Regions from separate parts of the Streptomyces sp. NPDC051578 genome, predicted to be linked through region 1. Evidence: predicted binding sites of a transcription regulator. Region 1 holds the regulator's gene; each other region holds the start of a gene.
The links. The regulator HrcA, encoded in region 1, represses chaperone genes, less so after heat shock. The targets are predictions, from matches to a motif close to TTNGCACTCNGNNNNNCNGAGTGCNAA.
Positions count from the first base shown of each region.

Region 1 (10,442 bases):
GGTGGACCTGCGGGTAGGCCGCCGGGGCGTACGGGCCGTGCTCGCGCATGAAGCGGTTGACCAGACCCCGGGCGGGCCTGCCGGAGAAGGCCCGGGTGAGTTCCGTGTGCGGGAACAGCGGGTTGGTCAGCGCCCTCTTGTGCAGGGGGTCGGCGCCGGACTCCGGGCAGGGCAGGAAGGCCGTGCCGAGCTGGACGGCCGCGGCGCCCGCCGCGAGCAGCGCCGCGATCTGCGCGCCGCGCATCACCCCGCCCGCCGCGACGATCGGCAGGGCCACCGCTTCCCGTACCGCCGCGACGAGGACCAGCAGGCCTACGCCCGCCGTGCCGTCGACCTCCGGGTCGTCACGGTGGGTGCCCTGGTGGCCGCCCGCTTCGACGCCCTGGACGCAGACCGCGTCGGCGCCCGCGGCCTCGGCGGTGCGGGCCTCCTCGACGCCGGTCACGGTGACGACGGTGTACGTCCCCGCCTCCCGCAGCCGGGTGAGGACCGCGGCCGGGGGGCAGCCGAAGGTGAAGGACACCACCGGGACGGGGTCTTCGAGCAGGATGGCGAGTTTGGCGTCGTAGCCGTCGTCGCAGCTGCCGACGATGTCGTCCGCCGCCAGGGACACCTCGTACCAGGTCGCCTCGCCGGCCAGCTGCCCCCGGTACGTCTCGACGGCCGCCGGGTCGACGTAGCCGGTCTGCGGCATGAGCAGGTTGACGCCGAAGGGGCGCCGGGTGAGCGCGCGCAGCCGCTTGATCTCCTGGTACATCCCGTCGGCGGTCTTGTAGCCGCCGGCCAGGAAACCGAGCCCGCCCGCCTCGCACACGGCGGCGGCGAGCGGCGGACAGGAGGCACCGCCCGCCATGGGGGCCTGCACGATCGGGTAGGGGGAGAGACCGTTCGGCGCGGTGGACATGCCCTGCATCGTGCCACGTCCGGCGCACCGGGCCGAATCACCGCATTCGCCTGGCATAGTCCGCTTCCCGGCGCGGGCCCGGGAAGGCCGCGAGCCCGGCCGGGGTGTTCCCCGGGCCGGGCTCGTACGCGGTGCGGCGGGCCGGTCAGCGGCCGTTGAACGCGTCCTTGAGGCGGCTGAACAGACCCTGCTGGCCCGGCGCGAACTGGCCCATCGGCCGCTCCTCGCCACGCAGCTTCGCCAGCTGGCGCAGCAGCTCCTCCTGCTGGGCGTCCAGCTTGCCCGGGGTGGTGACCTCGACGTGGACGATCAGGTCGCCCCGGCCGCCGCCGCGCAGGTGCGTGACGCCGCGGCCGTGCAGCGGGATGGCCTGACCGGATCCGGTGCCGGGCCGGATGTCGATCTCCTCCAGCCCGTCCAGCGTCTCCAGCGGGCACTTGGTGCCCAGGGCCGCCGCCGTCATGGGGATGGTGACCGTGCAGTGCAGGTCGTCCCCGCGCCGCTGGAAGGTCGGGTGCGCCAGCTCGTGGATCTCCACGTACAGGTCGCCGGCGGGGCCGCCGCCGGGGCCGACCTCACCCTCCCCGGCCAGCTGGATCCGGGTGCCGTTCTCGACACCGGCCGGGATCTTGACGGTGAGGCTGCGGCGGGAGCGCACCCGGCCGTCGCCCGCGCACTCGGGGCACGGGGTCGGGACGACGGTGCCGAAGCCCTGGCACTGCGGGCAGGGCCGCGAGGTCATGACCTGGCCCAGGAAGGACCGGGTGACCTGCGAGACCTCGCCGCGGCCGCGGCACATGTCACACGTCTGCGCGGAGGTGCCGGGGGCGGCGCCCTCACCGGAGCAGGTGGTGCAGACGACGGCCGTGTCGACCTGGATCTCCTTGGTCGTCCCGAAGGCCGCCTCGTCCAGCTCCAGGTCCAGGCGGATCATGGCGTCCTGGCCGCGGCGCGTGCGCGAGCGCGGTCCGCGCTGCGAGGCCTGGCCGAAGAAGGCGTCCATGATGTCGGAGAAGTTGCCGAAGCCGCCCGCCCCGAAGCCGCCCGCGCCGCCGCCACCGCCCGAGGAGGACAGCGGGTCGCCGCCGAGGTCGTAGACCTGCTTCTTCTGCGGGTCCGAGAGGACCTCGTAGGCCGCGTTGATCTCCTTGAAGCGCTCCTGCGTCTTCGGGTCCGGATTCACATCCGGGTGGAGTTCACGCGCCAGGCGACGGAAAGCCTTCTTGATCTCGTCCTGCGATGCGTCGCGGCGCACGCCGAGAACGGCGTAGTAGTCCGTGGCCACTTACGACTCCGCCAGGATCTGTCCGACGTAACGTGCCACTGCGCGTACCGCTCCCATCGTTCCGGGGTAGTCCATGCGGGTCGGTCCGACCACGCCGAGTTTGGCGACTGTTTCGCCGCCCGAACCGTAACCGACCGAGACGACGGACGTGGAGTTCAGTCCCTCGTAGGCATTCTCATGCCCGATCTTCACGGCGACCCCCGACTCACTGGCCTCGCCCAGCAGCTTGAGGAGCACGACCTGCTCCTCCAGCGCTTCCAGCACCGGCCTGATCGTCAGGGGGAAGTCATGTCCGAAGCGCGTGAGGTTGGCGGTACCGCCGATCATCAGCCGTTCCTCCGCCTCCTCCACCAGCGTCTCCCTCAAGGTCGCGAGGACGGCCTTGACCGTCGCCCGGTCCTCGGCCTCGAAGGACTCCGGGAGGTCTTGCACGAGCGGCGGTACGTCGGTGAACCGACGGCCGACGACCCGGCTGTTCAGGCGCGCCCGCAAGTCGGCGAGCGAGGTCTCCGCGAACGGGGTCTGGCAGTCGACGAGCCGCTGCTCGACCCGCCCGGTGTCGGTGATCAGTACGAGCATCAGGCGCGCGGGCGCCAGGGAGAGCAGCTCCACGTGCCGGACGGTGGAGCGGGTCAGGCTCGGGTACTGGACGACGGCGACCTGCCGGGTGAGCTGCGCGAGCAGCCGTACGGTGCGCCCCACGACGTCGTCGAGGTCGACGGCGCCGTCGAGGAAGTTCTGGATGGCCCGGCGCTCGGGCGTCGACAGCGGTTTGACCCCCGCCAGCTTGTCGACGAAGAGCCGGTAGCCCTTGTCGGTGGGGATGCGGCCGGCGCTGGTGTGGGGCTGGGCGATGTAGCCCTCTTCCTCCAGCAGGGCCATGTCGTTGCGTACCGTCGCCGGGGAGACGCCGAGCCGGTGGCGCTCGGTGAGCGCCTTGGAGCCGACCGGCTCCTCCGTCCCCACGTAGTCCTGGACGATGGCGCGCAATACTTCGAGCCTGCGTTCGCTGAGCACTCGTGCACACCTCCAGTGCGGTGGGTCGTCGCTGCGGTCGTTTTTCGGCCGGCCCGGGACGGGCCGCTGGCACTCTGCGCTTCCGAGTGCCAGACATCCCCCGGCCAGTGTACGGCCGGGTAGTACGCCGCGGGCAAGGGCGGCCCGCCAGGGTAGCGTCCCCGCATGGACGTACGTTGGGAAGAGGCGGGCTGGGAACGGCTGACCGGGCGGTCCGGAAGGCGCCGACTGCCGGTGTGGGACTGCACGGTGGGGCTGGTGGTGGGCGATGAGTCGGTGCTTCTGGTCGACCCCGGCTCCTGCGTCCGCGAAGGCACGGCGCTGCGGGCGGAGGCGGAGCGGCTGACCGGTCGCCACGTGACCCATATCGCATTCACGCACGGACATTTCGACCACGTCCTCGGCGGCTCCGCCTTCCCGGAGGCGGAGTTCTACGGCGCGGTCGGCCTGGACACGCACCTCGCGCTGGACCGCGACGAGCTGCGGCAGGACGCGGTCCGGCAGGGACTGGAGCCGGTGGAGGCCGCCGAAGCGGCACGGGCGCTACCGCTGCCCCGGCACCTGGTGTCGGGCGAATGGACGCTGGAGCTGGGCGGGGTGCAGGTGCTGCTGGCGAACGTCGGGCCGGGGCACACCCGGCACGACCTGGCGGTCTTCGTGCCCGGCGAGCGCGAGGTCGTCTTCTGCGGCGACCTCGTGGAGGAGTCGGGCGAACCCCAGGCGGGCCCGGACGCGGTGCCGGCGCGGTGGCCTGCGGCGCTGGACCGGCTGCTCTCGCTCGGCGGGGACGACGCGCTGTACGTGCCGGGTCACGGAGCGGTGGTGGACGCGGGCTTCGTGCGTGGGCAACGCGCCACACTGGCGGGCCGGTTCGGCGTGTCGGACGCGTGAGCGCGGGCTCTTGCGTACCGTCGGCCGGATGCGTGAGTACTCCCCCGATCTGACCCCGCAGTGGAAACGCGCCAAGGCCGTGCCCCAGGTGGCGGCCGACCCCGGCCTGGTGGTGGAGGTGGCGGGCACCGACTTCTGCGGCGCGGTGGTGGGCTGCGAGGCGGGCACGGTGACCCTGGAGGACCGCTTCGGCAAGCGCCGCGCGTTCCCGCTGGAGCCGCGCGGGTTCCTCCTGGACGGCGCGGTGGTCACCCTGACCCGCCCGGCCCGCGCGGCGGCGGTGCCCACGCGGACGGCGTCGGGCTCGGTGGCCGTCCCCGGGGCGCGGGCCCGGGTGGCGCGGGCGGGGCGGATCTACGTCGAGGGCCGCCACGACGCGGAGCTGGTGGAGCGGGTCTGGGGCGACGACCTGCGGATCGAGGGGGTGGTCGTGGAGTACCTGGAGGGCATCGACGACCTCCCCGCCATCGTGGCGGACTTCGCCCCGGCGCCGGACGCCCGCCTGGGCGTGCTGGTCGACCACCTGGTGCCGGGTACGAAGGAGTCCCGCATCGCGGCGTCGGTGACGTCCCCGCACGTGCTGGTGGTGGGCCACCCGTACGTGGACGTCTGGCAGGCGGTGAAGCCGTCGGCCCTGGGCATCCCGGCCTGGCCGGTGATCCCGCCGGGCCAGGACTGGAAGACGGGCATCTGCCGCGCGCTCGGCTGGCCCCCGAACACGGGCGCGGCCTGGCAGCACATCCTGTCCCGCGTCACGTCCTACAAGGACCTCGACCCCACCCTCCTGGGCGCGGTGGAACACCTCATCGACCACGTCACGGCCCCGGCCGGCGCTTGATGCGCGGGCCGGGCAAACCCAGCCCCGCCGACGCGAGGCGCAGGCCGGGCAATCCAGCCCCGCCGACGTGAGGCGCAGGCCGGGCAATCCAGCCCCGCCGACGTGAGGCGCAGGCCGGGCACAACCAGCCCCGCCGACGCGAGGCGCGGGCCGGGCACAACCAGCCCCGCCGACGCGAGGCGCGGGCCGGGCACAACCAGCCCCGCCGGCGTTTGAAGCGCGGGGTCCGGGGCGGAGTCCCGGAAAGCCCGGCGCAGCCGGGGCCGCGCAGCGCGAGGGCGCCGCACCCGGCAAGCCCGCCGGGCGACCCCGCACCCCGCCGCCCAGCGTCAGCCGCCCCGCGTCAGTCGACCAGGTCCCGGACCACCGCGTCGGCCAGGAGCCGCCCGCGCAGCGTCAGCACGGCCCGCCCGGCCTCGTACGGCCCCGGCTCCAGCAGCCCGTCCGCCAGGGCCCGCCGGGACGCCTCCCACCCCGCCTCCGCGAGCAGCGACAACGGCACGCCGTCCACCAGCCTCAGCTCCAGCAGGATCCGCTCCACCCGCCGGTCCTGCGGCGACAGCAGCTCCCGCCCCGCCCCGGGCGACCGCCCCTGCGCCAGGGCGGCCGCGTACGCGCCCGGGTGCTTCACGTTCCACCACCGCACCCCGCCCACGTGCGAGTGCGCGCCCGGCCCCGCGCCCCACCAGTCCGCGCCGCGCCAGTACAGCTCGTTGTGCAGGCACCGCCCGGCCTCCGAGGTGGCCCAGTTGGACACCTCGTACCAGTGGTACCCCGCCTCCGCCATCACCGCGTCGGCGATCAGGTACCGGTCGGCGTGCACGTCGTCGTCCGTCATCGGGACCTCGCCGCGCCGGATCCGGCGAGCCAGCTGCGTGCCTTCCTCCACGATCAGCGCGTAGGCGCTGATGTGGTCGGGGCCCGCCCCGAGCGCCGCGGACAGCGACGCCCGCCAGTCCTCGTCCGTCTCCCCGGGCGTGCCGTAGATCAGGTCCAGGTTCACGTGCTCGAAGCCCGCCGCCCGCGCCTCGGCGACGCACGCCTCAGGCCGCCCCGGGGTGTGCGTACGGTCCAGCACCTTGAGGACGTGCTGCTTCGCGCTCTGCATGCCGAAGGAGATCCGGTTGAACCCGCCCGCCCGCAGCTCCGCGAGGTACTCCGGGTCCACGGACTCCGGGTTGGCCTCCGTGGTGATCTCCGCGTCGGGTGCCAGACCGAACTCGTCCCGGATCGCCGCGAGCATCCGTACGAGGTCGGCGGCCGGCAGCAGGGTCGGCGTGCCGCCGCCCACGAACACGGTCCGCACGGCCCTGGGGTCGTCCCCGAGCACCTTGCGGGCCAGGCGGACCTCGTCGATCAGGGTGTCGGCGTAGTTCTCCCGGGAGGCGAGCACGCCTCCGGTACCCCGCAGCTCGGTCGCCGTGTAGGTGTTGAAGTCGCAGTAGCCGCAGCGCGTGGCGCAGTACGGGACGTGCAGGTAGAACCCGAGCGGCCGGTCGCCGGCACCCGCCAGGGCGTGCGACGGCAGCGAGCCGTCTTCGGGCATGGGTTCACCGTCGGGCAGTGCGGAAGGCATGTGCCCATTGTCCCGCACTGCCCCAAGGTCGTTTACGCCTCGTTGGCCCCGGCGTACATCTCGTCGATGAGGTGCTTGAACTCGCGCTCGACGACCGGCCGCTTCAGCTTCAGGCTGGGCGTGAGGTCGCCGTGCTCGACGTCCAGGTCGCGCGGCAGCAGCCGGAACTGCTTGATCGTCTGCCAGCGCTGGAGACCCTCGTTGAGGGTCTGTACGTACGTCTCGATCAGCCGGTTGGTCTCGGGCGCGGCCGCGACCTCGGCGTACGTCTTGCCCTCCAGGCCGTGCTCCGCCGCCCAGGTCAGGATCGCCGGGCCGTCGAGCGCGATCAGCGCCGAGCAGAAGTTCCGGTCCGCGCCGTGCACGACGATGCTGGAGACGTACGGGCAGATCGCCTTGAACTGGCCCTCGACCTCAGCCGGGGCCACGTACTTGCCGCCCGACGTCTTGATCAGGTCCTTCTTGCGGTCGGTGATGCGCAGGTAGCCGTCGGGCGAGAGTTCGCCGATGTCGCCCGTGTGCAGCCAGCCGTCCGCTTCCAGCACCTCGGCGGTCTTGTCGGGCAGCCGGTGGTAGCCCTGCATGATGCCGGGGCTGCGCAGCAGGATCTCGCCGTCGTCGGCGATGCGGACCTCGGTGCCGGGGAGCGGCTTGCCGACGGTGCCGGTGCGGTAGGCCTCGCCGGGGTTGACGAAGGAGGCGGCGCTGGACTCGGTGAGCCCGTAGCCCTCCAGGATGTGGATGCCGGCGCCCGCGAAGAAGTAGCCGATCTCGGGCGCGAGCGCGGCGGAGCCGGAGACGGCGGCGCGCAGCTTGCCGCCGAACGCCTCGCGCAGCTTGGAGTAGACGAGCGCGTCGGCGATCTTGTGCTTGGCGGCGAGTCCGGCGGGGACCTTCATGCTGCCGGTGCGCCGGTAGTTGTCCTGGCGGGTCTTCGCGTACTCGCGCGCCACCCCGGCGGCCCACTTGAAGATCTTGTACTTGGCCCCGCCCGCGGCCCGGGCCTTGCCGGCGGCGCCGTTGTAGACCTTCTCGAAGATGCGCGGGACCGCCGCCATGTAGGTCGGCTGCACCACCGGCAGGTTCTCGATGATCTTGTCGATGCGGCCGTCGACCGCGGTGACGTGCCCGACCTCGATCTGGCCGGAGGTGAGCACCTTGCCGAAGACGTGGGCCAGCGGCAGCCACAGGTACTGGACGTCGTCCGCGTGGATCATGCCGGTGGCCACGGTCGCCTTGGCCATGTACGACCAGTTGTCGTGCGGCAGGCGCACGCCCTTGGGGCGGCCGGTGGTGCCGGAGGTGTAGATCAGCGTGGCGAGCTGGTCCGCGCCGATGGACGCGATCCGCTCCTTGACCGCCTCGGGGTGCTTGGCGAGGTACTCCTTGCCGCGCGCCTCCAGGGCGTCGAGGGAGAGCACCCAGCCGTCGGGGTCCCCTTCCGCTTCCAGCGCGTCCCCGGCGTCCAGGACGACGACGTGGGCGAGGCCGGGCAGGTCGGCGCGGTGCGCGCGGGCTTTGGCCAGCTGCTTCGCGTCCTCGGCGATCAGGACCCGGCTCTCGGAGTCGGCGAGGATGAACGCCGACTCCTCCGCGTTGGTGCTGGGGTAGATGGTGGTGGTCGCGGCGCCGGCGCACATCACGCCGAGGTCGGCGAGGATCCACTCGACCCGCGTGTTGGAGGCGAGCGCCACCCGGTCCTCGGCGCCAAGGCCGAGGTCGAGGAGGCCGGCGGCGATGGCGAACACCCGGTCGGCGGCCTGGCCCCAGCTGAGCGACTTCCAGTCGTCGGGCCCGCCGTTCGCCGAGGGGACCGGGTAGCGGTAGGCCTCCCCGTCCGGCGTGGCGGCGACACGCTCAAGGAAGAGGGCCGCCACGGTGGGCGGGCGGTTCTCGATCAAGGTCTGTGTGTCGCTCACGACATCCTCCGGACCGGTCCACGCGGCAGCGTGGGCGTGGGGCGCTTGGGGCTGGCGGGGTGGGGACCTGCGCACGTGCTGTTGGCGAGTTTGTGACTGGCGAGTAACCATCGAGCAGTGATCAGACTAAAGGCCGCCCGGCCCGCGCGTAAGGGGCGGCGAGCGGCCGGTTCATAACGAAACGGGCCCACATGCGTCCACATGTGGGCCCGTTTGTCACGACGGGGGTCGTCCGTCGGCTACTTCTTCTTGCCGCCGGACTCGTCGCTGGAGAGGACGGCGATGAAGGCCTCCTGCGGGACCTCCACGGAGCCGACCATCTTCATCCGCTTCTTGCCTTCCTTCTGCTTCTCCAGCAGCTTCCGCTTACGGGAGATGTCACCGCCGTAGCACTTCGCGAGGACGTCCTTGCGGATGGCGCGGATGGTCTCGCGGGCGATGACGCGCGAGCCGACGGCCGCCTGGATCGGCACCTCGAAGGCCTGGCGCGGGATGAGCTCGCGCAGCTTGGCGACGAGCCGCACGCCGTAGGCGTAGGCGGCGTCCTTGTGGCAGACGGCGGAGAAGGCGTCGACCTTGTCGCCGTGCAGCAGGATGTCGACCTTGACCAGGCTGGAGGACTGCTCGCCGGTGGGCTCGTAGTCGAGGGAGGCGTAACCGCGCGTCTTGGACTTCAACTGGTCGAAGAAGTCGAACACGATCTCCGCGAGAGGGAGCGTGTAGCGGATCTCGACCCGGTCCTCGGAGAGGTAGTCCATGCCGAGCAGCGTGCCGCGACGGGTCTGGCAGAGCTCCATGATCGCGCCGATGAACTCGCTCGGGGCGAGGATCGTGGCCCGCACGACCGGCTCGAACACGTCCGAGATCTTGCCCTCGGGGAACTCGCTCGGGTTGGTGACGGTGACTTCCTTGCCGTCCTCCATGACGACGCGGTAGACCACGTTCGGCGCGGTGGCGATCAGGTCGAGGCCGAACTCGCGCTCCAGGCGCTCGCGGACCACGTCCAGGTGCAGCAGCCCGAGGAAGCCGACGCGGAAGCCGAAGCCGAGCGCCGCCGAGGTCTCCGGCTCGTACACGAGCGCTGCGTCGTTGAGCTGGAGCTTGTCCAGGGCCTCGCGCAGGTCCGGGTAGTCCGAACCGTCGAGCGGGTACAGGCCCGAGAAGACCATCGGCTTCGGGTCCTTGTAACCGCCGAGGGCCTCGGTCGCGCCGTTGTGCAGGCTGGTGATCGTGTCACCGACCTTGGACTGGCGGACGTCCTTCACGCCGGTGATGATGTAGCCCACCTCGCCGACGCCGATGCCGTCGGCCGGGGTCATCTCCGGGGAGGAGACGCCGATCTCCAGCAGCTCGTGCGTGGCGCCGGTGGACATCATCCGGATGCGCTCGCGCTTGTTGAGCTGGCCGTCGACGACGCGGACGTAGGTCACCACGCCGCGGTACGAGTCGTAGACCGAGTCGAAGATCATCGCGCGGGCGGGCGCATCCTTGACGCCGACCGGCGCCGGGACGGTGGCGACGACCTTGTCCAGCAGCGCGTCCACGCCCAGGCCGGTCTTCGCCGAGACGCGCAGCACGTCCTCGGGCTGGCAGCCGACCAGGTTCGCGAGCTCCTCGGCGAACTTCTCCGGCTGGGCGGCCGGCAGGTCGATCTTGTTGAGGACCGGGACGATCGCGAGGTCGTTCTCCATCGCCAGGTACAGGTTGGCGAGGGTCTGCGCCTCGATTCCCTGGGCGGCGTCGACGAGCAGGATCGTGCCCTCGCACGCCGCGAGGGAGCGCGAGACCTCGTACGTGAAGTCGACGTGACCGGGGGTGTCGATCATGTTCAGGATGTGCGTGTCACCCTTGCCCGGGCCCTCGGTGGGCGCCCAGGGCAGACGGACCGCCTGCGACTTGATCGTGATGCCGCGCTCACGCTCGATGTCCATGCGGTCGAGGTACTGGGCGCGCATCTGCCGCTGGTCGACGACGCCGGTCAGCTGGAGCATCCGGTCGGCGAGGGTCGACTT
Region 1 is NZ_JBITDH010000001.1:689,848-700,289, forward strand. Features, by position in the region: gene ACIA6C_RS03145 (nitronate monooxygenase) at 1-904, opposite strand, end outside; gene dnaJ (molecular chaperone DnaJ) at 1,050-2,189, opposite strand; gene hrcA (heat-inducible transcriptional repressor HrcA) at 2,190-3,206, opposite strand; gene ACIA6C_RS03160 (MBL fold metallo-hydrolase) at 3,372-4,097, shown strand; gene ACIA6C_RS03165 (DUF3097 domain-containing protein) at 4,126-4,935, shown strand; gene hemW (radical SAM family heme chaperone HemW) at 5,279-6,511, opposite strand; gene ACIA6C_RS03175 (AMP-dependent synthetase/ligase) at 6,544-8,430, opposite strand; gene lepA (translation elongation factor 4) at 8,670-10,442, opposite strand, start outside.

Region 2 (10,442 bases), on a different contig from region 1:
GCGAGGACCGCCTCCGGGTGCCCGGTCATGCCGACCACCGACCACCCCATGGCCGCGTGGAAGAGCGACTCCGCGCGCGTCGAGAACCGGGGGCCCTCCACCACGACCATCGTGCCGCCGTCCACCGGCTCCCAGCCCCGCCCGCGCGCCGCGCCCATCGCCGCCGCCCGGCCGATCGGGCAGTACGGGTCGGCGAAGGTGGTGTGCACGACGTTGGGTACCGATCCGTCCGGCAGCGGCTCCCCGTCGAAGAAGGTCTGCGCGCGGGACTTCGTACGGTCCACCAGCTGGTCCGGCACCAGCAGCGTGCCCGGCCCGTACTCGGCCCGCAGGCCCCCGACCGCGCACGGCCCCAGCACCTGGCGCACGCCGACCGAGCGCAGCGCCCACAGGTTGGCCCGGTAGTTGATCTTGTGCGGAGGGACGGTGTGGCTGCGCCCGTGCCGCGGCAGGAACGCCACCGACCGGCCGGCCAGCTCGCCCAGGTACAGGGAGTCGCTGGGGGGCCCGTACGGGGTCTCCACCTGTATTTCGGAGACGTCCTCCAGGAAGGAGTAGAACCCCGAGCCGCCGATGACACCGATCTCTGCGTTCGCCATACGGTCACCCTAAGGGCTCTCCCGTCCTGCCCCGGCGGGCGCCTCGGCCGGGCACGCGCAAGGCCCCGCCGCCCAGGTGAGGGCGGCGGGGCCTTGCGGAAAAACGGACGGCTCAGGCGGCCGAGGTGGAGCTGCTGCTCGTGGTCGACGAGGACGAGGACGACGACGCGGCGGCCGGGGCGGCGGCGGTCGACGTCGTGGACGAAGCCGGCTTCGAAGCGGGCGTGCTGCTCGACGACGCACCACGGCTGTCGTTCCGGTAGAAACCGGAGCCCTTGAAGACGATGCCGACCGCAGAGAACACCTTCTTCAGGCGTCCGTCGCAGTTCGGGCACACGGTCAGTGCGTCATCGGTGAACTTCTGCACGGCCTCAAGGCCCTCACCGCACTCGGTGCACTGGTACTGGTAGGTCGGCACGAATTTCCTCCTGGCACTCTCACTCAATGAGTGCTAACGACGCTCCATGGTGACGTATTCCGGCGGAACAGTCCACCGATCTCGGCCGCGCGGTGACCGACACCACCCTCAGACGGTGCTGAGGTCCCGCTGCCGGTCCCGGTTATCCCGGGCCTGCGGGGTCTGCGAAGAGCTGACGATCCGGCCGCCCGCCTTCGGCGCGAGCCGCGCCCGCAGGGACAGCAGCGTGACCAGTGCCAGCGCCGTGGCGGCCGCCGGCACGAGGAACCCGTACGAGGACCCGTGCGCGTCCGTCAGACGGCCGGCCACGATCACGGCGACGGCCTGCCCGAAGGCGACCGCACCGGTCAGCCAGGTGAAGGCCTCGGTGCGGGCGTTCGCCGGGATCAGCGCCTCGATCATCGTGTAGCCGGTGATCAGGGCCGGGGCGATGCACAGACCGACGAGCAGGCCGATGGCGGCCAGCACCAGCATCGAGTCGGCGGTCCACAGCAGCGACGCGGCGGCGGTCAGCCCGATGTAGCCGAACAGCAGCCGGCGGCGCGGGCCGATCTTCCAGGCGATGGCGCCGCAGGCGATTCCGGCGAGCATGTTGCCCGCCGCGAAGACGCCGTACAGCAGGCCGTTCGCACCCGGGTTGCCCATCTCGCTGGAGAACGCGGCCATCGAGACCTGCATGCCGCCGAAGACGGCGCCGATCCCGAGGAAGGCGACGATCAGGACGCGCAGGCCCGGGAAGGACAGGGCCGAGGCCCGCTTGCCGCCGGTGGCGGCCTGGGCGTGCCCCTTGGGCTGGGTCGCGCGCTGGGCGGCGAAGAGCAGGCCGCCGAGCAGCGAGAGCGTGGCTTCGGTGATGAGGCCGGCCGAGGGGTGCAGGCCGGTGCACAGCGCGGTCGCGAGGACCGGGCCGACGACGAAGGTGAACTCGTCGGTGACGGACTCGAACGCGGCGGCGGTCGGCAGCAGCGGCGAGCCCTCCAGCTTGGCGGCCCAGCGGGCCCGGACCATCGGGCCGACCTGCGGCACCGAGGCGCCGGCCGGGATCGCGGCGGCCGCGAGGGCGAGGACGGGGGCGCCGAGCAGCGCGAGTGCCACCAGGGCGCTCACGGCGGCGGCGTGGACGAGCACGACCGGCAGCAGGACGGCGCTCTGGCCGTGCTTGTCGGTCAGGTTGCCCATCAGGGGGGCGCACAGCGCCATGGAGATGCCGGTGACGGCGGAGACGATGCCGGCGTCGGCGTAGGAGCCGGTGGTGTGCTGGACGAGCAGCAGGATGCTGATGGTCAGCATGCCGAACGGCAGGCGGGCGGCGAAGCCCGGGAGCAGGAAGCCGAGGGCGCCCGGAGTGCGCAGGAGCTGTCCGTAGCCGGGGCGGGCGGACGATTCGGTCGTGACCGCGGATGTCACGGCCTTGCCTTTCCGCTGCCTGGTAGAACTCCCCGTCTGCGGACGGTGCGTCACCTTGTGGGCGAGTCGCACCCGTACATGTGGGAGCCCCGAGAGCTGTCCTCTTGCGCAGAACCGAGTGATACCTGGGCGCCCACTGCGGGGGCCACGGCCGCTTTGCGGTCGCGCCAGCTCTGCGTCAGGCAGAGTTGGTTCGTTCTGGTGTGCCTTTATCGTACAGGCAGAGCGCCGCTTACGCCCTGTGATTCCGACGACAAGCAATGGGTTCACCTGCGATTAACTGGAAGTTCGCATTCCGCATGCCCCCAAAACAGGGCAGAGGGGCCCACGGAACCGCGAAATCACAGATTTAGAACGTTGCTCTAACGCTCCGCGCAGGCGATCGCGCAGGTGGTCGCCCAGGCCATCCGCGCCTCTTCCGGCCGTTCGCAGCCCCGCCTCAAGACCCGTTCGAGCCCGTCCCCAGCCACCCCGCGAGCTTGCCGCCCCGGGCGACCGCCCGCAGCCGCGCCTCCGCGGCGTCCCGGACCTGGTCCGTGGCCACCACCAGCAGCTCGTCCTGCCGGCGCAGCACCGTCGACGGCGCCGGTACGAAGCTCTTCCCGTCCCGGACCACCAGCGTCACCGACGCCCCTGCCGGGAGCCGCAGCTCGCCGACCTCCACGCCGTGCATCCGTGACGCCGGCGGTATGGCGAAGGACAGCAGGTGCCCGCGCAGCTTCTCCAGCGGCGCCGACTCGATGCCGAGGTCCGCCGCCGCCTCGTCCGTGTCGCCGAGCTTGAGCTTGCGGGCCAGCCACGGCAGGGTCGGGCCCTGGACCAGCGTGTAGACGACGACGAGCACGAAGACGATGTTGAAGACCCGGTCGCTGCCTTCGATCCCGGTCACCATCGGGATGGTGGCCAGGATGACGGGCACGGCGCCGCGCAGGCCCGCCCACGACATCAGGGCCTGTTCGGGCCAGGGGATCCGGAAGGGCAGCAGGCTGATGAAGACCTCCAGCGGCCGCGCCACCATCGTCAGCACCAGTCCGATGATCACCGCAGGCCAGAAGTCCCCCGCCAGCTCGTGCGGGGTCACCAGCAGGCCGAGCAGGACGAACATGCCGATCTGGGCGATCCAGCCGAGCCCGTCCGCGAACCCCCGGGTGGCGGGCCAGTGCGGCAGCTTCGCGTTCCCGAGGACCATCGCCGCCAGGTACACCGCGAGGAAGCCGGAGCCGTGCGCCATCGCGCCGGCCGCGTACGCGGTGATGGCGATGGCCATCACGGCGATCGGGTAGAGGCCCGAGGCGGGCAGAGCCACGTGCCGCAGGCCGTAGGCGCCCAGGAAGCCCACCGTCAGGCCGATGGCGATGCCGATGGCCAGTTCCAGCGCGATCTTGCCGAGCAGGACGTACCACTCGTCCACCGGGCCGACGGTCGCGAAGGACACCACCAGGATGACCACCGGGGCGTCGTTGAAGCCGGATTCCGCTTCCAGCACACCCGTCACGCGGGACGGCAGCGGCACCTTGCGCAGCACCGAGAAGACGGCCGCGGCGTCGGTCGAGGAGACGACCGCGCCGATCAGCAGGGCCTGGCGCCACTCCAGCCCGACCAGGTAGTGCGCCCCCGCCGCCGTGACCCCCACGCTGACCGCCACCCCGACGAGGGAGAGCGAGACCGCCGCCGGCAGGGCCGGTCTGATCTCTTTCCACTTGGTGCCCAGACCACCCTCGGCGAGGATCACGACGAGTGCGGCGTAGCCGATGACCTGGGTCAGCTCGGCGTTGTCGAACACGACGTTGCCTATGCCGTCCTGGCCTATCGCTATGCCTATGCCGAGGTAGATGAGCAGGCTGGGCAGACCGCTGCGCGAGGAGACGCGTACCGCCGCTACCGCGACGAGCAGCACGAGCGAGCAGACCAGCAGGAGCTCATTGAGCATGTGGACAGTCAGCGGGCGGCCCTTTCCCTCCATGTGCCCTGACGGATCGTTCCTCCGGAGGCACGTGCGACAAGTACTTCGTTACCTTACCTAATCTTTGACGGAGTCTTTACTCGACAACCACATTGTGAAACGCCCGCCCGCCCCTGTCCTACGGACCTCGACCCCTGGCGGATCATCGAGGGCGGTCCTGCGCCTATGGTGGCTTCCAGCAATCCCAGGACCACCCTGCCCCTCTAAGGACAGCGATGCCCGCCAACTCATCCGGCCCTTCCGTCAAGAAGAAGGGACGACGCGCACGTCTGATCGTGCTCGTCATGGTCCTGGCGCTCTTGGCGGGACTCGGCTACGGGGCGTACTGGAGCGTCGACGGCGTCCGTGCCTCCTATCCCCAGACCACCGGCTCCCTCAAGCTGCCCGGCCTCACCGGGACCGTCGAGGTCAAACGCGACGAGCACGGGATCCCGCAGCTCTACGCCGACAACGACGAGGACCTCTTCCGCGCGCAGGGCTTCGTCCACGCGCAGGACCGCTTCTGGGAGATGGACGTCCGCCGCCACATGACCTCCGGGCGGCTCTCCGAGATGTTCGGCTCCGGCCAGGTCGAGACCGACGCCTTCCTGCGCACGCTGGGCTGGCGCCAGGTCGCGCAGACCGAGTACGACACCAAGCTCTCACCGGAGACCAAGAAGTACCTCCAGGCGTACGCCGACGGGGTCAACGCCTACCTCAAGGGGAAGTCCGGCAAGGACCTCTCCGTGGAGCACGCGGCCCTCAAGCTGACCGGCGACTACACGCCGGAGCAGTGGACGCCGGTGGACTCGGTGGCCTGGCTCAAGGCGATGGCCTGGGACCTGCGCGGCAACATGCAGGACGAGATCGACCGTTCGCTGATGGCCGGCAAGCTCACGCCGCAGCAGATCGACGACCTCTACCCGCAGTACCCCTTCGACCGGAACAAGCCGATCGTCGAGGGCGGCGCCGTCTCCGGCGGCAAGTACGTCCCCCAGGGCACGGCGTCCGCGGGCTCGACGGGCACGGGCACCGGTACGGGCTCCACCGGAACGGCAACCGGCACCGGCACGGGCACCGGAACCGGCTCCCAGGCCGGCCCGAACGGCGGCATCACCACCGGCCTCGCCGACAACGCCTCCGCCCAGGGCGCGAGCGTCGGCCTGCGCACCCAGCTGTCCTCCCTGGCCAAGACCCTGGACGAGATCCCGGCCATCCTCGGCCCCAACGGCAGCGGCATCGGCTCGAACTCATGGGTCGTGGCGGGCAAGTACACGACCACCGGCAAGCCGCTGCTCGCGAACGACCCGCACCTCGCGCCCCAGTTGCCCTCCGTCTGGTACCAGATGGGCCTGCACTGCCGCGCGGTCTCGCCCCAGTGCCAGTACGACGTGGCCGGCTTCACCTTCTCCGGCATGCCGGGCGTGGTCATCGGCCACAACGCCGACATCGCCTGGGGCATGACCAACCTCGGCGCCGACGTCACGGACCTCTACCTGGAGCAGATCAAGCCCGAGGGCTACGTCTACGACAACAAGGTGGTCCCCTTCACGACCCGTGAAGAGGAGATCAAGGTCGCGGGCGGCAAGAGCAAGCGGATCACCGTCCGCACCACCAACAACGGCCCGCTGATCTCCGACCGCAGCGACGAGCTCGCCACCGTCGGCTCCCGCGCCCCGGTCCCCGGCTCCGCCCCCGACCGCGGCGACGGCTACGGCGTGGCCCTGCGCTGGACGGCGCTGGACCCGGGCAAGTCGATGGACGCCGTCTTCAAGCTCGACCGGGCCAAGGACTTCGCGGGCTTCCGCGCCGCCGCCCGCGACTTCGAGGTGCCGTCCCAGAACCTGATCTACGCCGACAACAAGGGCCCCAGCGGCAACATCGGCTACCAGGCCCCGGGCCGCATCCCGATCCGCCTCGGCGACGGCCGCATGCCGGCGCCCGGCTGGGACCCGAAGTACGCCTGGAAGGGCGGCAAGGACGGCGCGAGCGGCTACGTCCCGCAGGACGAGATGCCGTACGAGCTCAACCCGGCGCGCGGCTACATCGTGACGGCCAACCAGGCCGTCACCGAGAGCGGCACCGGCGCGGGCAAGTACCCGTACGTGCTGACCACCGACTGGGGTTACGGCGCCCGCAGCCAGCGGATCAACGACCTCATCGAGGCGAAGACCAAGGACAACGGCAAGATCTCCACCGATGACATGCGCACCATGCAGATGGACAACAGCAGCGAGATCGCCGCGCTGCTGACGCCGATGCTGGCCAAGATCCAGGTCTCCGACCCGGACGTGCGCTCGGCGCAGAAGCTGCTGGAGGACTGGAACTACACCCAGGAGCCCGACTCGGCGGCCGCCGCCTACTTCAACGCCGTGTGGCGCAACATCCTCAAGCGCGCGTTCGGCGACAAGATGCCGATGGAGCTGCGCGTCACCAACACCTGCATGAACGTCCAGGACAGCGGCAACGGGCCCGCCGACGACCTCGCCGCCATCGTCCGCGAGTGCGGGACCCGAGGCGCCGACACCGCGCAGCCCGACGGCGGCGACCGCTGGTTCGAGGTGGTCCGCCGCCTGGTCAAGGACGAGAAGTCGGCGTGGTGGAAGTCGCCCGGCACCGTGCGGGAGAAGCCGACCACGACCCGCGACGAGCTGTTCGCCCGGGCCATGAAGGACGCCCGCTGGGAGCTGACCGCCAAGCTCGGCAAGGACCAGTCGACCTGGAGCTGGGGCCGGCTGCACCAGCTGACCCTCAAGAACCAGACGATCGGCACCGAGGGTCCCGGCTTCATGCGCTGGCTGCTGAACCGCGGCCCGTGGAACCTCGGCGGCGGCGAGGCCACCGTCAACGCCACCGGCTGGAACGCCTCCAGCGGCTACGGCGTCACCTGGGTCCCGTCGATGCGGATGGTCGTCAACCTCAACGACCTCGACAAGTCCCGCTGGATCAACCTGACCGGCGCCTCGGGGCACGCGTACAACTCCCACTACACCGACCAGACCACGATGTGGGCCAAGGGCGAGCTGCTGGACTGGCCGTTCGGCAAGGAAGCCGTGGACAAGGCCACGGTCGACACCTTGACGCTCAAGCCGTAGGGCTCGGGGAGCCCCCGAGGCCTTCGAAGCGGACCACCCCCGAGGGGGTGGCCACCGCCCGGACGGGGTGGTCGTGCGGTTCCTCCGGGACCCGCGCGACCACCTCTTCGTCGTAGAGGAGCACCACCAGCGCCGGATGCGCCCCGGCGCGCTCAAGCCGCTCCAGCACCCTGTCGTACGAGCCCCCGCCGCGCCCGAGCCGCATGCCGCGCGCGTCGACGGCGAGTCCCGGCAGCAGGACGGCGTCCGCCCCGGTCACCGCCTCCGGGCCCAGCGGCGGACCGGACGGCTCCAGCAGCGCCATCTTCCCCGCGTGCGCGGTGGCGGTGAGGCTGTCCGGGCCCTCGTACACCGCCCAGTCGAGGTCGTTGTCGGGCAGGAGCAGCGGCAGCAGGACCCGCTTCCCGGCCGACCGCAGCGCGTCGAGCAGTTCGCGGGTGCCGGGTTCGGTGCCGACGGAGACGTACGCCGCGACCGTTGCCGCACCGGCCAGTTCGGGCAGTCCCGAGGCGGAGCGGGCGAGCGCGCGGGCCGCCGTACGGAGTGACTCGGGGGAGCGGGCGCGGCGGGCCGCGAGCAGCTCGCGGCGCAAGGCCGCCTTCTCGGCCACGCGGGCCGCCCTCTGGCCGGACGCGTCCGACTGGTTCCCTACCACAGCTGGATCAGATTTCCTTCCGAAACGGCACAGACCGGGATCTTCTCCCCGGAATCTGACCTGGCGTTTCTGCGTAACCCACTATCGTTCTGCGCATGAATCAGTTGCACCCCGTGATCAAGAAGGCCGTCATCCCGGCCGCGGGCCTCGGCACTCGCTTCCTTCCGGCGACCAAGGCAACCCCGAAGGAAATGCTTCCGGTCGTGGACAAGCCCGCCATCCAATACGTGGTCGAAGAGGCCGTCTCGGCGGGGCTCGACGACGTACTCATGATCACAGGACGTAACAAGCGCGCTCTCGAAGACCACTTCGACCGCAATTACGAACTGGAGTCCGCCCTCATCGCCAAGGGCGACGACGACCGGCTCAAGAAGGTCCAGGAGTCGAGCGACCTGGCCACCATGCACTACGTCCGCCAGGGCGACCCGCGCGGCCTCGGCCACGCCGTGCTGTGCGCCGAGCCGCACGTCGGCGACGAGCCCTTCGCGGTCCTGCTCGGCGACGACCTCATCGACCCCCGCGACCCGCTGCTGCGCCAGATGGTCGACGTCCACGCCCGCACCGGCGGCACCGTCATCGCCCTGATGGAGGTCGACCCTGCCAACGTGCACCTCTACGGCTGCGCCGCCGTCGAGTCGACGGACGAGCCGGACGTCGTACGGATCACCGGACTCGTCGAGAAGCCGGAGCCGGCGGACGCCCCCAGCAACTACGCGGTCATCGGACGCTATGTCCTCAACCCCGCGATCTTCGGCATACTTCGGGAGACCGAGCCGGGCCGCGGTAACGAGATCCAGCTGACCGACGCCCTGCAGAAGCTTGCCGCCGACGAGAGCGTGGGCGGCCCGGTGCACGGCGTGGTCTTCCGGGGCCGCCGCTACGACACCGGGGACCGCGGTGACTACCTGCGGGCCATCGTCCGACTCGCGTGCGAGCGGGAGGACCTGGGCCCCGAGTTCCGCACCTGGCTTCACCGTTACGTCACGGAGGAGATGTAGCACCTTGAGCAGCCCCGACGCACCGCAGGACACCGGCCCGCACCGTCTGTGGTCGGTGGACGAGCACCTCGCGGACGTCCTCGCCGCCGTCCGGCCGCTGGAGCCCATCGAGCTCCAGCTGCTCGACGCCCAGGGCTGCGTCCTGGTCGAGGACGTCACCGTGCCCGTCGCCCTGCCGCCCTTCGACAACAGCTCCATGGACGGCTACGCCGTCCGGGTGGCCGACGTCCAGGGGGCGAGCGAGGAGTTCCCCGCGGTGCTGACGGTGATCGGGGACGTCGCGGCGGGCAGCGGCGAGCTGCCCACCGTGGGCCCTGGCCAGGCCGCCCGCATCATGACCGGTGCCCCGCTGCCGCCCGGCGCGGAGGCCGTCGTACCGGTCGAGTGGACCGACGGCGGCACGGGGGGCGGCGCGGCCTCGGGGATGACCCCGGCCAGCGCCGCGCCCGAGGGCGCGGGCGGCGAGGTACGGGTGCACCGGGCCGCCGAGGCCCGGCAGCACGTCCGCTCGCGCGGCAGCGACGTACAGGCCGGTGACCTGGCACTGGCCGCCGGAACGGTGCTCGGTCCGCCGCAGATCGCGCTGCTCGCCGCCATCGGACGGGGCAGCGTACGGGTCCGGCCGCGGCCCCGGGTGGTCGTGCTGTCCACCGGCAGCGAGCTGGTCCAGCCGGGCGAGGCCCTGGGCGCCGGGTCAATCTACGACTCCAACAGCTTCGCGCTGGCCGCGGCCGCGCGGGACGCCGGCGCCATCGCCTACCGGGTCGGCGCCGTCGCGGACGACGCGGACACGCTGCGCGCCACCATCGAGGACCAGCTGGTCCGGGCCGACCTGCTGGTCACCACGGGCGGGGTCAGCGTCGGCGCGTACGACGTCGTCAAGGAGGCGCTGACGGCGGTCGCCACCGGCTCCGACGAGGTCGGCGGCGCCGGGATCGACTTCCGCAAGCTGGCCATGCAGCCGGGCAAGCCGCAGGGCTTCGGCACCATCGGCCCCGACCACACCCCGCTGCTGGCGCTGCCCGGCAACCCGGTGTCGTCCTACGTCTCCTTCGAGCTGTTCGTCCGCCCCGCCATCCGGGCGCTGAGGGGCCTGCCCGACGTCAGCCGTCCGGCCGTACGGGCCGTGCTCAAGGCGGACCGGGCGATCGGCTCCCCCGCCGGCCGCCGCCAGTTCCTGCGCGGTGCCTACGACGCGCACAGCGGAACCGTCAGCCCGGTCGGCGGATCGGGCTCCCACCTGATCGCCGCCCTGGCGCACGCGGACTCCCTGATGGTCGTACCGGAGGACGTCACGACGGTGGAGCCGGGGGCCGAGCTGGAAGTGG
Region 2 is NZ_JBITDH010000007.1:121,063-131,504, forward strand. Features, by position in the region: gene ACIA6C_RS25810 (S-methyl-5'-thioadenosine phosphorylase) at 1-599, opposite strand, end outside; gene ACIA6C_RS25815 (FmdB family zinc ribbon protein) at 712-1,017, opposite strand; gene ACIA6C_RS25820 (MFS transporter) at 1,126-2,424, opposite strand; gene ACIA6C_RS25825 (potassium/proton antiporter) at 2,864-4,354, opposite strand; gene ACIA6C_RS25830 (penicillin acylase family protein) at 4,603-7,461, shown strand; gene ACIA6C_RS25835 (5-formyltetrahydrofolate cyclo-ligase) at 7,451-8,071, opposite strand; gene galU (UTP--glucose-1-phosphate uridylyltransferase GalU) at 8,212-9,114, shown strand; gene glp (gephyrin-like molybdotransferase Glp) at 9,119-10,442, shown strand, end outside.
Region 2: ACIA6C_RS25815 (FmdB family zinc ribbon protein) is a predicted target of HrcA. The motif match lies at 1,028-1,054, and genes of this name have one in related genera.

Region 3 (10,442 bases), 1.6 Mb from region 1:
GGCACCTCCGTCGATCTCGGACCCGCCACCGGACTGTCCTGCCGCGAATGCGGAACCCGCTTCGAGCTCGGCCCGATCTTCGCCTGCGCCGAGTGTTTCGGACCGCTCGAAGTCGCATACGACCTGCCGACCGGTGACCCGGAGGCGCTGCGCGCCGCGATCGAGGCGGGCCCCGACAACATCTGGCGCTACGCGCCGCTGCTGCCCGTCCCGGCGGACGTGGCCTCCAAGCCCAGCCTGAACCCGGGCTTCACCAAGCTCGTGGACGCGGCCAACCTGGCCAAGGAGCTCGGCGTCACCGGCAAGCTCTACGTCAAGGACGACTCCGGCAACCCGACGCACTCCTTCAAGGACCGCGTCGTCGCCATCGCCGTGGAGGCCGCCCGCGCGTTCGGCTACACCACGCTCTCCTGCTCCTCCACCGGCAACCTGGCCGGCGCCGTCGGCGCCGCGGCCGCCCGGGCCGGCTTCCGTTCCTGCGTGTTCATCCCGCACGACCTGGAGCAGGGCAAGGTCGTCATGGCCGGTGTCTACGGCGGCGACCTCGTCGGTATCGAGGGCAACTACGACGACGTCAACCGCTTCTGCTCCGAGCTCATCGGCGACCCGCTGGGCGAGGGCTGGGGCTTCGTCAACGTCAACCTGCGCCCGTACTACGGCGAGGGTTCCAAGACGCTGGCCTACGAGATCTGCGAGCAGCTCGGCTGGCAGCTGCCCGACCAGATCGTGATCCCGATCGCGTCGGGCTCGCAGCTGACGAAGATCGACAAGGGCCTCCAGGAGCTGATCAGGCTCGGACTGGTCGAGGACAAGCCGTACAAGATCTTCGGCGCGCAGGCCGAGGGCTGCTCGCCCGTGTCGACGGCCTTCAAGGCCGGTCACGAGGTGGTGCGCCCGCAGAAGCCGAACACCATCGCCAAGTCCCTGGCGATCGGCAACCCGGCCGACGGCCCGTACGTCCTGGACATCGCCCGCCGCACCGGCGGTTACGTCGAGGACGTCAACGACGAGCAGGTCGTCGAGGCCATCAAGATCCTCGCGCGGGCCGAGGGCATCTTCGCCGAGACCGCGGGCGGTGTGACCGTGGGCGTGACGAAGAAGCTCATCGAGAACGGGCAGCTCGACCCCTCCCTGACCACGGTCGTCCTCAACACCGGTGACGGCCTCAAGACCCTGGAGGCGGTGGCCTCGGACAGCGGCCAGACCGCCACCATCCGCCCCAGCCTGGACGCGTTCCGCGCCGCCGGCCTGGCCTGAGGCACGACCCACCCCCACCGCTTCCGGAAAGGCAGCAGCGCCATGAGCGTCAACGTCCGCATCCCCACCATCCTGCGCACCTACACCGGCGGACAGGCCGAGGTGCCCGCCGAGGGCGCGACCCTCTCCGAGGTCATCGAGTCCCTGGAGAAGGACCACCCGGGCATCGCGGCCCGTGTCCTGGACGACCAGGGCAAGCTGCGCCGCTTCGTGAACGTCTACGTCAACGACGACGACGTGCGCTTCGAGGGCGGCCTGCAGACGCCGACGCCGGCCGGCGCCGGAGTCTCGATCATCCCCGCCGTGGCCGGCGGCTGCTGACGCCCGGTTCCCCGGTCGCAGTCACGTGTAGTCACACCTGAATTACCCCCTCCGCTAAAAGTGGAGGGGGTAATTCTGCTTGGTTGGGCGCGGTAGAGTTGGGGAAGTCCCCTCCGCTGTTCTTGCCCGCCGCATATGAGCGGGCCGCCGGAGGGTTGACATTGAGTCAACATGCGCGTCTGGTATGGGCCTTTGGTGACGGATGTCGGGCCCGAGTTGCCCGGGAATATGCCTACTTTTCACGTGATTTCCGTATTCCTTCTTGTCCAGAATTCTCGTCGGAATGACCTGTTGCAGACAGCACCGGTGCGGATACATTCAGCCGCGGTCGAGGCGTTCCGGCGCAAGTTCTGACCCGGGTCCGCGAAGTGCGGTCCTGCGCAAGGGCCAGTAATAGGGGAGTTAGGCATGGCTCAGGGCACCGTCAAGTGGTTCAACGCGGAGAAGGGCTACGGCTTCATCGCGGTCGACGGTGGTGCGGATGTGTTCGTCCACTACAGCGCCATCCAGATGGACGGGTACCGCACCCTTGAAGAGGGTCAGCGGGTCGAGTTCGAGATCTCGCAGGGCCAGAAGGGTCCTCAGGCGGACATGGTCAAGCTCGCACTCGGCTGACCCGGCGCGATCGACCACCGACGCAACAGGTCTTCAGACGCCCTGCGTCCTTGAGGCGTCAGGCGCACGAGGGGCCCACATCCCGGACAGGGGATGTGGGCCCCTCGTGCGTCCCCGGCCGGGTCTTGGCCCGGCGTTGCCGAAGCCGCTTGCACTCGACGGGGTCGAGTGCTAATCATTGGCGTTAGCACTCTCCAGGTGAGAGTGCTACTGAAACGAGGACCGGGTCGGTGAGGCCCGAGGGTCCGGCGGGAAGGAACCGCCGGGCTCGCAGGCCGTCCGTCGCGGGCGCGGACGCGGTCCAGGAGCAATCCACCCCAGTCCTGGAGGACCACTTCAGATGGCCAAGATCATTTCGTTCAACGAGGAGGCCCGGCGCGGTCTCGAGCGTGGCATGAACCAGCTCGCCGACGCCGTCAAGGTCACCCTTGGCCCCAAGGGTCGCAACGTCGTCCTTGAGAAGAAGTGGGGCGCCCCCACGATCACCAACGATGGTGTGTCCATCGCCAAGGAGATCGAGCTCGAGGACCCGTACGAGAAGATCGGCGCCGAGCTGGTCAAGGAAGTCGCCAAGAAGACGGACGACGTCGCGGGCGACGGTACGACCACCGCCACCGTGCTGGCCCAGGCGCTCGTCCGCGAGGGCCTGCGCAACGTGGCCGCCGGCGCCAACCCGATGGCCCTCAAGCGTGGTATCGAGAAGGCCGTCGAGGCCGTCTCCGCCGCCCTGCTCGCGCAGGCCAAGGATGTCGAGACCAAGGAGCAGATCGCTTCGACGGCCTCCATCTCCGCCGCCGACACCCAGATCGGCGAGCTCATCGCCGAGGCCATGGACAAGGTCGGCAAGGAAGGCGTCATCACCGTCGAGGAGTCCCAGACCTTCGGTCTGGAGCTCGAGCTCACCGAGGGCATGCGCTTCGACAAGGGCTACATCTCGGCGTACTTCGCCACCGACATGGAGCGTATGGAGGCGTCGCTCGACGACCCGTACATCCTGATCGTCAACTCCAAGATCGGCTCGGTCAAGGACCTGCTGCCGCTCCTGGAGAAGGTCATGCAGTCCGGCAAGCCGCTGCTGATCATCGCCGAGGACGTCGAGGGCGAGGCCCTGTCGACCCTGGTCGTCAACAAGATCCGCGGCACCTTCAAGTCCGTCGCCGTCAAGGCCCCGGGCTTCGGCGACCGCCGCAAGGCCATGCTCGGTGACATCGCCATCCTCACGGGCGGCACCGTCATCTCCGAGGAGGTCGGCCTCAAGCTGGAGAACGCCGGTCTCGACCTGCTCGGCCGCGCCCGCAAGGTCGTCATCACCAAGGACGAGACGACCATCGTCGACGGCGCCGGTGACAGCGACCAGGTCCAGGGCCGCGTCAACCAGATCCGCGCCGAGATCGAGAACTCCGACTCGGACTACGACCGCGAGAAGCTCCAGGAGCGCCTCGCGAAGCTGGCCGGCGGCGTGGCCGTCATCAAGGCCGGTGCCGCGACCGAGGTCGAGCTCAAGGAGCGCAAGCACCGCATCGAGGACGCCGTCCGCAACGCGAAGGCGGCCGTCGAAGAGGGCATCGTCGCCGGTGGTGGCGTGGCCCTGCTCCAGGCCTCCTCGGTCTTCGAGAAGCTGGAGCTCACCGGTGACGAGGCGACCGGCGCCAACGCCGTGAAGCTCGCGCTGGAGGCCCCGCTCAAGCAGATCGCCGTCAACGGTGGTCTCGAAGGCGGCGTCGTCGTCGAGAAGGTGCGCAACCTCCCGATCGGCCACGGTCTGAACGCCGCGACCGGCGAGTACGTCGACATGATCGCCGAGGGCATCATCGACCCGGCGAAGGTCACGCGCTCCGCGCTGCAGAACGCCGCGTCCATCGCCGCGCTGTTCCTGACCACCGAGGCCGTCATCGCCGACAAGCCCGAGAAGGCCGGCGCCGGCGCGCCGGGCGGCATGCCGGGCGGCGACATGGACTTCTGATCGGCCCCGGCTGATCGGCAGTCCGCACCACGCTCCACGTTCCGAGGGCGGCACCCCCCACCGGGGGTGCCGCCCTCGGGCGTTCCCGGCCGCGCCCGCGCCCGCGCCCTCGTCCGCCCGCGCCCTCGTCGTCCGCGCCCCCGCCGCGTACGTCCTTGCCCGGCACTCGGGACGCGACCGCATCCTGCGGGCCGGTCTGGTTGACTCGGGGTATGAGCGAGAGCAGCGGAGCCGGCGGGCCCTTCGTGAAGATCTGCGGGCTGCGGACCGGGCGGGACGTCGAGGCGGCCGTGGAGGCCGGGGCGGATGCCGTGGGGTTCGTCTTCGCCGCGGGAAGTCCCCGGACCGTCGACGCCGCCACCGTGCGGGGCCTCGTCGGGCGAGTGCCGGCGGGGGTGCTCACCGTCGGGGTGTTCCGCGGGCAGTCCGTGGAGGAGGTGCGGCGGCTGACGCAGGAGAGCGGGGTGCGCTCCGTACAGCTCCACGGCGACGAGGGCCCCGAGTACTACGAGGAACTGCGCGCGCAGGGGCGGACGCTGATCCGCGCCACCGCCACCGCCGTCGCCGCCGCCGGGGAGTACGGCGAGGACCTGCTGCTGCTCGACGCCCCCGACCCCGGCTCCGGCAAGCCGTGGAACTGGGGCTCCGAGGAGTTCACCGCGCCCCGCGGCCGCTGGCTGCTGGCCGGGGGCCTCGACCCCGCCAACGTCCGGGCGGCGCTGGAGGCCACCGGCGCCTGGGGCGTGGACGTCTCCAGCGGCGTCGAGCGGGAGCGCGGGGTGAAGTCACCGGAGCTCATCCGCGCGTTCCTGGCGGCAGCGCGCGACCGCAGTCGCTGAACGCAACCGCCCGGCTACGCTGGGCGATGAATCCGGCATGGCTCGCTCCGCCTGCGGGCAGACACTCTGCATGACCACGGATCTGCTCGGCTGGCTGGGACGCCTGACCTCCCGCCTCGCCCCGGGAGGCGGTGGCGGAGCGGCGGTTCCCGGGCCCCGCCGCGCCCCCGTCTTCACCGCCGACTTCGCCTCCCCCACCCAATGGGTGGCCGGCCGTTCCTGGGCGTATCCCGACGGCGGCCCCGTCAACCCCGGCGACAACAAACTCGACTACCTGGTGGAAGACCCCGCGTACAGCCGCAGCGGTGTCTTCCGCGCCACCCGCCGCCCCGACGGCAACTGGGATACCGGCCTGCTCACCACCGAGGGCAGCGACGAGGGCTTCATGGTGCGTACCGGCGACGTGCTGGAGGCCCGGGTGCGGCTCCCCGCGGAGCTGGGGGCCTGGCCCGCGATCTGGACCTGGCGGGACGGCGGTCAGGAGATCGACGTCTTCGAGTACCACCCCGACAACCCCGACCTGCTCGAACTCTCCAACCACGTCCGCGAGGCACACCGCTACCACCGCGACCCCTCGGTCCGGCCGGGCGCCTGGGTCGACCTGCGCGTGGAGTTCGGGCGGAAATCGGTCGTCTGGTGGGTCAACGGCGCCCGCGTCTTCTCCGACCGCAGGGGCGTCGGCCGCGGCTGGCGCGCGTACCTCATCGTCAACCTGTCGGTGTGCGCGGGCAATTACCACCCGGCGCCGGAGCCGGAGGTCGCCGAGATGTCCTACGAGGTCTCCGAGCTGCGCGTGTACCGGGACGGTACGTAGTACCGCACCGCCTCAGCGGCCGGGCGGGGGGTCGTCCTCGGGCCGGAGGGCGGTGCGGACGCCGGTGACGACCACGGTCACCAGGCAGAGGGCGATGACGGTCTCGGCCCACAGGAATGCGAACCAGTCCAGCACGCAGCCGATCGGCGGCGTTCCGGGGGCGGTGTTGCGGAACGCCGAGAGGGCGAACAGGGTGGCGGCCATCCAGGCGAGGGCGGGCCAGACCAGGCCCTTGCCGCGGGTCGCCAGGTACCAGGCGCCGAGGAGCACGGACGCCGCGAGCGCCCACATCACCACCATCATGAAGACCGCGAACAGGAGCACGCTGCCCGACCGGGACAGCCTCAGCGCCAGGGCGGCCTCCTGCCGGGAGGGCGCCCGCCGGGCGGAGGCGGAGAAGAGCGTGTCGTTGTTGGAGAACAGCAGGCGCACGGGCACCTGCTTGCCGCCCAGCTGCGCCCGGAACCCGATCGCCGTGTCGTAGGTGTCGAACGGGTAGTCGCTGATCGACCCGCCCGTGAGCGCGACCTGCGTGTCCGTGGTCGCGAGCCGCTCGTGCGCCTTGAACTCCAGGTCTTCGCGGGTGGCCCCGGAGGTCTGGAGGCTGAGATCGGCCACCGGCGCCGCCCCCTCCGCCTCGCCGAGGGCCCCGCGCGGGGTGACCCACAGGCGCAGCACCAGCTCCCGGGCCTTGGCGTCGACGCTTTGGACGACGGCCTCCACGTCCACCCGGTCGGCGGCCGAGGATCCGACGGTGTGGACCGCGTCGACGGCCTGCCGCTCGGTGAACTGCAGCCAGGAGCCCACGCCCACCGCCACCACGATCAGGACCGCGACGGGCAGCAGCACCGGCAGGATCGACGCCCCGGAGCGGCGGCCGGCAGGCGGGTCCCGGGGCGGGTCCCGGGGCGGGTCCGAGGGCGGGTCGGGAGGCGGGTCCGAGGCGGGGGGCATGGTGGCTCCGACGAGGTGGGGAGGGGCGTCCCATCGTGTCGGCGGGCCCTGGGCCGAGGCCGTGACCACTCCGCGTGCACCCGAACGCTTCACCCGGTAGCGTCGAAAGCGCGCGCATTTCCGGCCATGACGTTCCCAACGAACCACCGCGGCCCGGTCCCGTCAGCGGCCGCCGATGTCGGCGAAGGAACGAGACCACATGCCACAGCACACCCTGCACGCGGTGACCGCCGCGGCCGCTCTGGCCTGCCTGGCAGCGCTCGGCCCCGTACCGACCGGCCCCGCGGGAGCATCCGCCCGCGCCACCGGAACGCCCGGCACGGCCGCCCCGACGCCCGGCACCGTGGCCCCCCGGTTCGTGCCCGGCGCCTGTCCGAAGCCGCCCGAGCCCATCGAGGCGCTGCGCACGGCGCGGTGCGGTTTCCTGGAGGTCCCCGAGAACCGCTCCCGCCCCGGCGGCCGGACCATCGAGCTGGCCGTGGCGCGCATCGCGGCGGCCGAACCGGCGAAGCCCGCACAGGACCCCGTGGTGTTCATGGCGGGCGGCCCCGGCGCCGACACCTTCGACGACATCCCCTTCCTCATCGACTCCGGCCTGAACAAGGGCCGCGAGCTGATCGTCATGGCCCAGCGCGGCAACCTCTACGACCGGCCGAACCTCGCCTGCCCGGAGGTCGACCGGTTCAACGCGCGGGCCGTGGGCCTGGGCTACGACTCACAGCAGGCAGAGCAGGTCATGCTGAAAGCGGTGAAGGACTGCCGCGCCCGCCTGACGGCCGGCGGCGTCGACCTGAGCGCCTACAACAGCACCGAGAACGCCGCGGACTTCGCCGACCTGCGCACGGCGCTGGGCATCCCCCGGTGGAACGTCTACGGGTACTCCTACGGCAGCAACCTGGCCCTCACCTACCTGCGCCTGCACCCCGAGGGGATCCGCGCGGTGGCGATCGACTCGGTCGCACCTCCCCGGTTCGTGACCCTGCCGTGGGCGTGGGGCAGCACCGCCGAGGGCATCCGCACCATCTTCGAGGCGTGCGCGGCACAGCCCGCCTGCAAGGACCGCTACCCGGACCTCCCCCGCACGCTGACGGAGCAGGTGCGCAAGCTGGAGACCCACCCCCTGACGCTGGACGTCACGCCGCCGAACGGCGGCAAGCCGGTCAAGACCGTCCTCGACGGGGGCGCGCTGCTGAACCTGATCGTCGCCTTCACCCCCCGCCCCAAGGACATCCCGGCGGCGCTGGACGAGCTCAGCCGCGGAAACCCGGAGCGCTTCGCCAAGGCCCGCGCGGCCGGCTCGGTCCAACACGCCGGCGTGTTCGCGCACGGCCTGACGAACTCGATCGCGTGCAGTGAATGGGCGCCGGGCCACTCGGAGCGCGACGTCCTCGACGCGGGCCGCAAGGCCTTCCCCGGATGGCCCGACTCCGTCCTGGCCCAGGCGCCGCAGCTGCCCTTCCAGTACCCGGTGTGCGGGATCTGGGACGTTCCCGACCGCGCGAAGATCCAGCGGGTGCCCACGGTCAGCCCGGTCCCGGCGCTCGTCATCTCCGGCACCTTCGACGTGAAGACCGGGGCGAGCTGGGCGAAGGGCGTGGCCCGCGACCTGTCCCGCTCGACCGCCGTACAGGTCCCCGGGATCGGCCACTGGGTGGTCCCGCAGTCGCCCTGCGCGCAGCGCGTGCTGGCGTCGTTCTTCGCCCGCCCGACCGCTCCCGACACCTCGTGCGTGGACGGTCTCGAACCCGAACCGTTCACGATCATCCCGAAGTAACCGGGAGGGCAGATGACACGCCATCACGCGCCTCGGCGGAGCACCGTGCGCATAGCGGCCGGTCTCCTCGTCGGCGGCCTGCTCGCAGCGCCCGCCCATGCCCAGTCCCGCACCGGCGCCGGCCCGAGCCCCAGCCCCGGGGCGCCGATCGGCACGGCCGCCCGCACGGTGGGCGACGCCCGCTACGCACCGGGCCCCTGCCCCAGGACACCGGAACCGATCGAGGCGCTCAAGGGAGCCCGCTGCGGAACCCTCACCGTCCCGGAGAACCGCGCCGAGCCGAAGGGCAAGACGATCAGGCTCGGTGTCGCGATCGTCCCCGCCAAGTCGGCCACACCGAAACCCGACCCCATCGTGTGGCTGGCGGGCGGCCCCGGCGACGACGCGGTCGGCGAAGCGAAGATGGCGATCGACGGCGGCCTGAACCGCGACCGCGACGTGATCTTCATGTCGCAGCGCGGTACGTACTCGGCCGAGCCGAACGTCCTGTGCCCCAACATCGACGAGTTCAACGCGAAAGCCGTCGGCCTCGTCTACGACGCGCCGTCCACCGAGCGCCTGCACGTCGCGGCCACGAAGGCCTGCCGCGACCGGCTGGCGGCCCGCGGCATCGACCTCGGCGCCTACAACGACACCGAGAGCGCCGCCGACTACGAGGACCTGCGCAACGCGCTCGGCGTCCCGCAGTGGAACCTGTACGGCATCTCCTACGGCACCCACCTGGCACTGGTCTCCATGCGCCTGCACCCGGCCGGCCTCCGCTCGGTGGGCATCGATGGCATCCTGCCGCCGTCCAAGGGCGGCTCGGCCCTGACCTGGAGCAGCGCCCGGCAGGGCATCGACGGCCTGTTCAAGGCGTGTGCCGACCAGCCCGCCTGCAACAAGCGCTACCCGAACCTGCCGGCCACCTTCGAGAGGCTCGTCCGCGACCTCGAAGCCAAGCCGGTCACGACCACCGTCACGCTCCCCGGGACCGACAAGCCGGTGAAGGTCGTACTGGACGGCGGGGCGCTGGTGACCTGGATGACCTCCGCCACCCACGTGGCGCCCCAGGTCCCGATCGCCCTGGACGAGCTGGCGCACGGCAAGCCGCAGCGGATCGCCCGGCAGTGGGCAGGCGGCAAGCTCAGCCCGGCGGCCATGGGCAGGGTCGCGCACGGTCTCGTCTACGGCGTCTTCTGCAGCGAGTGGACACCGTACGAGAGCCAGGAACAGGCGCTGCGGGGCGGGCAGGCGGCGTTCCCGTCCTTCCCCCGGTCGGTGCAGGCCCAGGCCCCGCAGCTCACGTTCCTGCGTCCCGACTGCGACGTCTGGAACGTCCCCGCGGCGGCGCCCTCGATCCGGGACGTCACACGCGGCGACATCCCCACCCTGGCCCTGTCGGGCAGCTTCGACTCCCAGACCGGCGCGGACAACGGGCCGTACGTCGCCCGTACGCTGCCCAAGGCGAAGGTCGTCACCGTCCCCTACGAGCCGCACGTGGTGTTCGCGACCTCGAAGTGCGCCCAGGAGATCGCCGTCTCCTTCTTCGACGACCCGGCGGCGCCGGACACGGGATGCCTCAAGGGCCTCAAGCCGCCCGCGTTCGAGATCGGTTCCTGAGCGGGCGGTGACGCGTGCGTCAGCGCGGCAGGGAGTTCAGCAGGGCGGCGCCCCGCTCGGCGTCGTCCACGCTGACCGCGAAGTCCCTGCCCCGGGAGCGGACCACGAGGCAGGGGCCCCGCCGCACCATCACCGTGGTACCGAGCCCGCTGATGCGGTAGCCCCAGCCGCCGACCTGCACGGGCCTGCGCTCCTCCACGCGCGCCGGTGCCTCGAAGTCGGCGGGGGCCCAGCGCCGCACGGGCCGCCCGAGCGGCCCGTAGGCCACCTCCAGCGTCCGCCCCGTGATCCGTACGGTCACGG
Region 3 is NZ_JBITDH010000001.1:2,295,661-2,306,102, reverse strand. Features, by position in the region: gene thrC (threonine synthase) at 1-1,257, shown strand, start outside; gene ACIA6C_RS10460 (MoaD/ThiS family protein) at 1,300-1,578, shown strand; gene ACIA6C_RS10455 (cold-shock protein) at 1,987-2,193, shown strand; gene groL (chaperonin GroEL) at 2,534-4,156, shown strand; gene ACIA6C_RS10445 (phosphoribosylanthranilate isomerase) at 4,369-4,995, shown strand; gene ACIA6C_RS10440 (beta-glucanase) at 5,066-5,809, shown strand; gene ACIA6C_RS10435 (DUF4436 family protein) at 5,822-6,664, opposite strand; gene ACIA6C_RS10430 (alpha/beta fold hydrolase) at 6,963-8,537, shown strand; gene ACIA6C_RS10425 (alpha/beta hydrolase) at 8,550-10,139, shown strand; gene ACIA6C_RS10420 (hypothetical protein) at 10,159-10,442, opposite strand, start outside.
Region 3: groL (chaperonin GroEL) is a predicted target of HrcA. The motif match lies at 2,342-2,368, and genes of this name have one in related genera.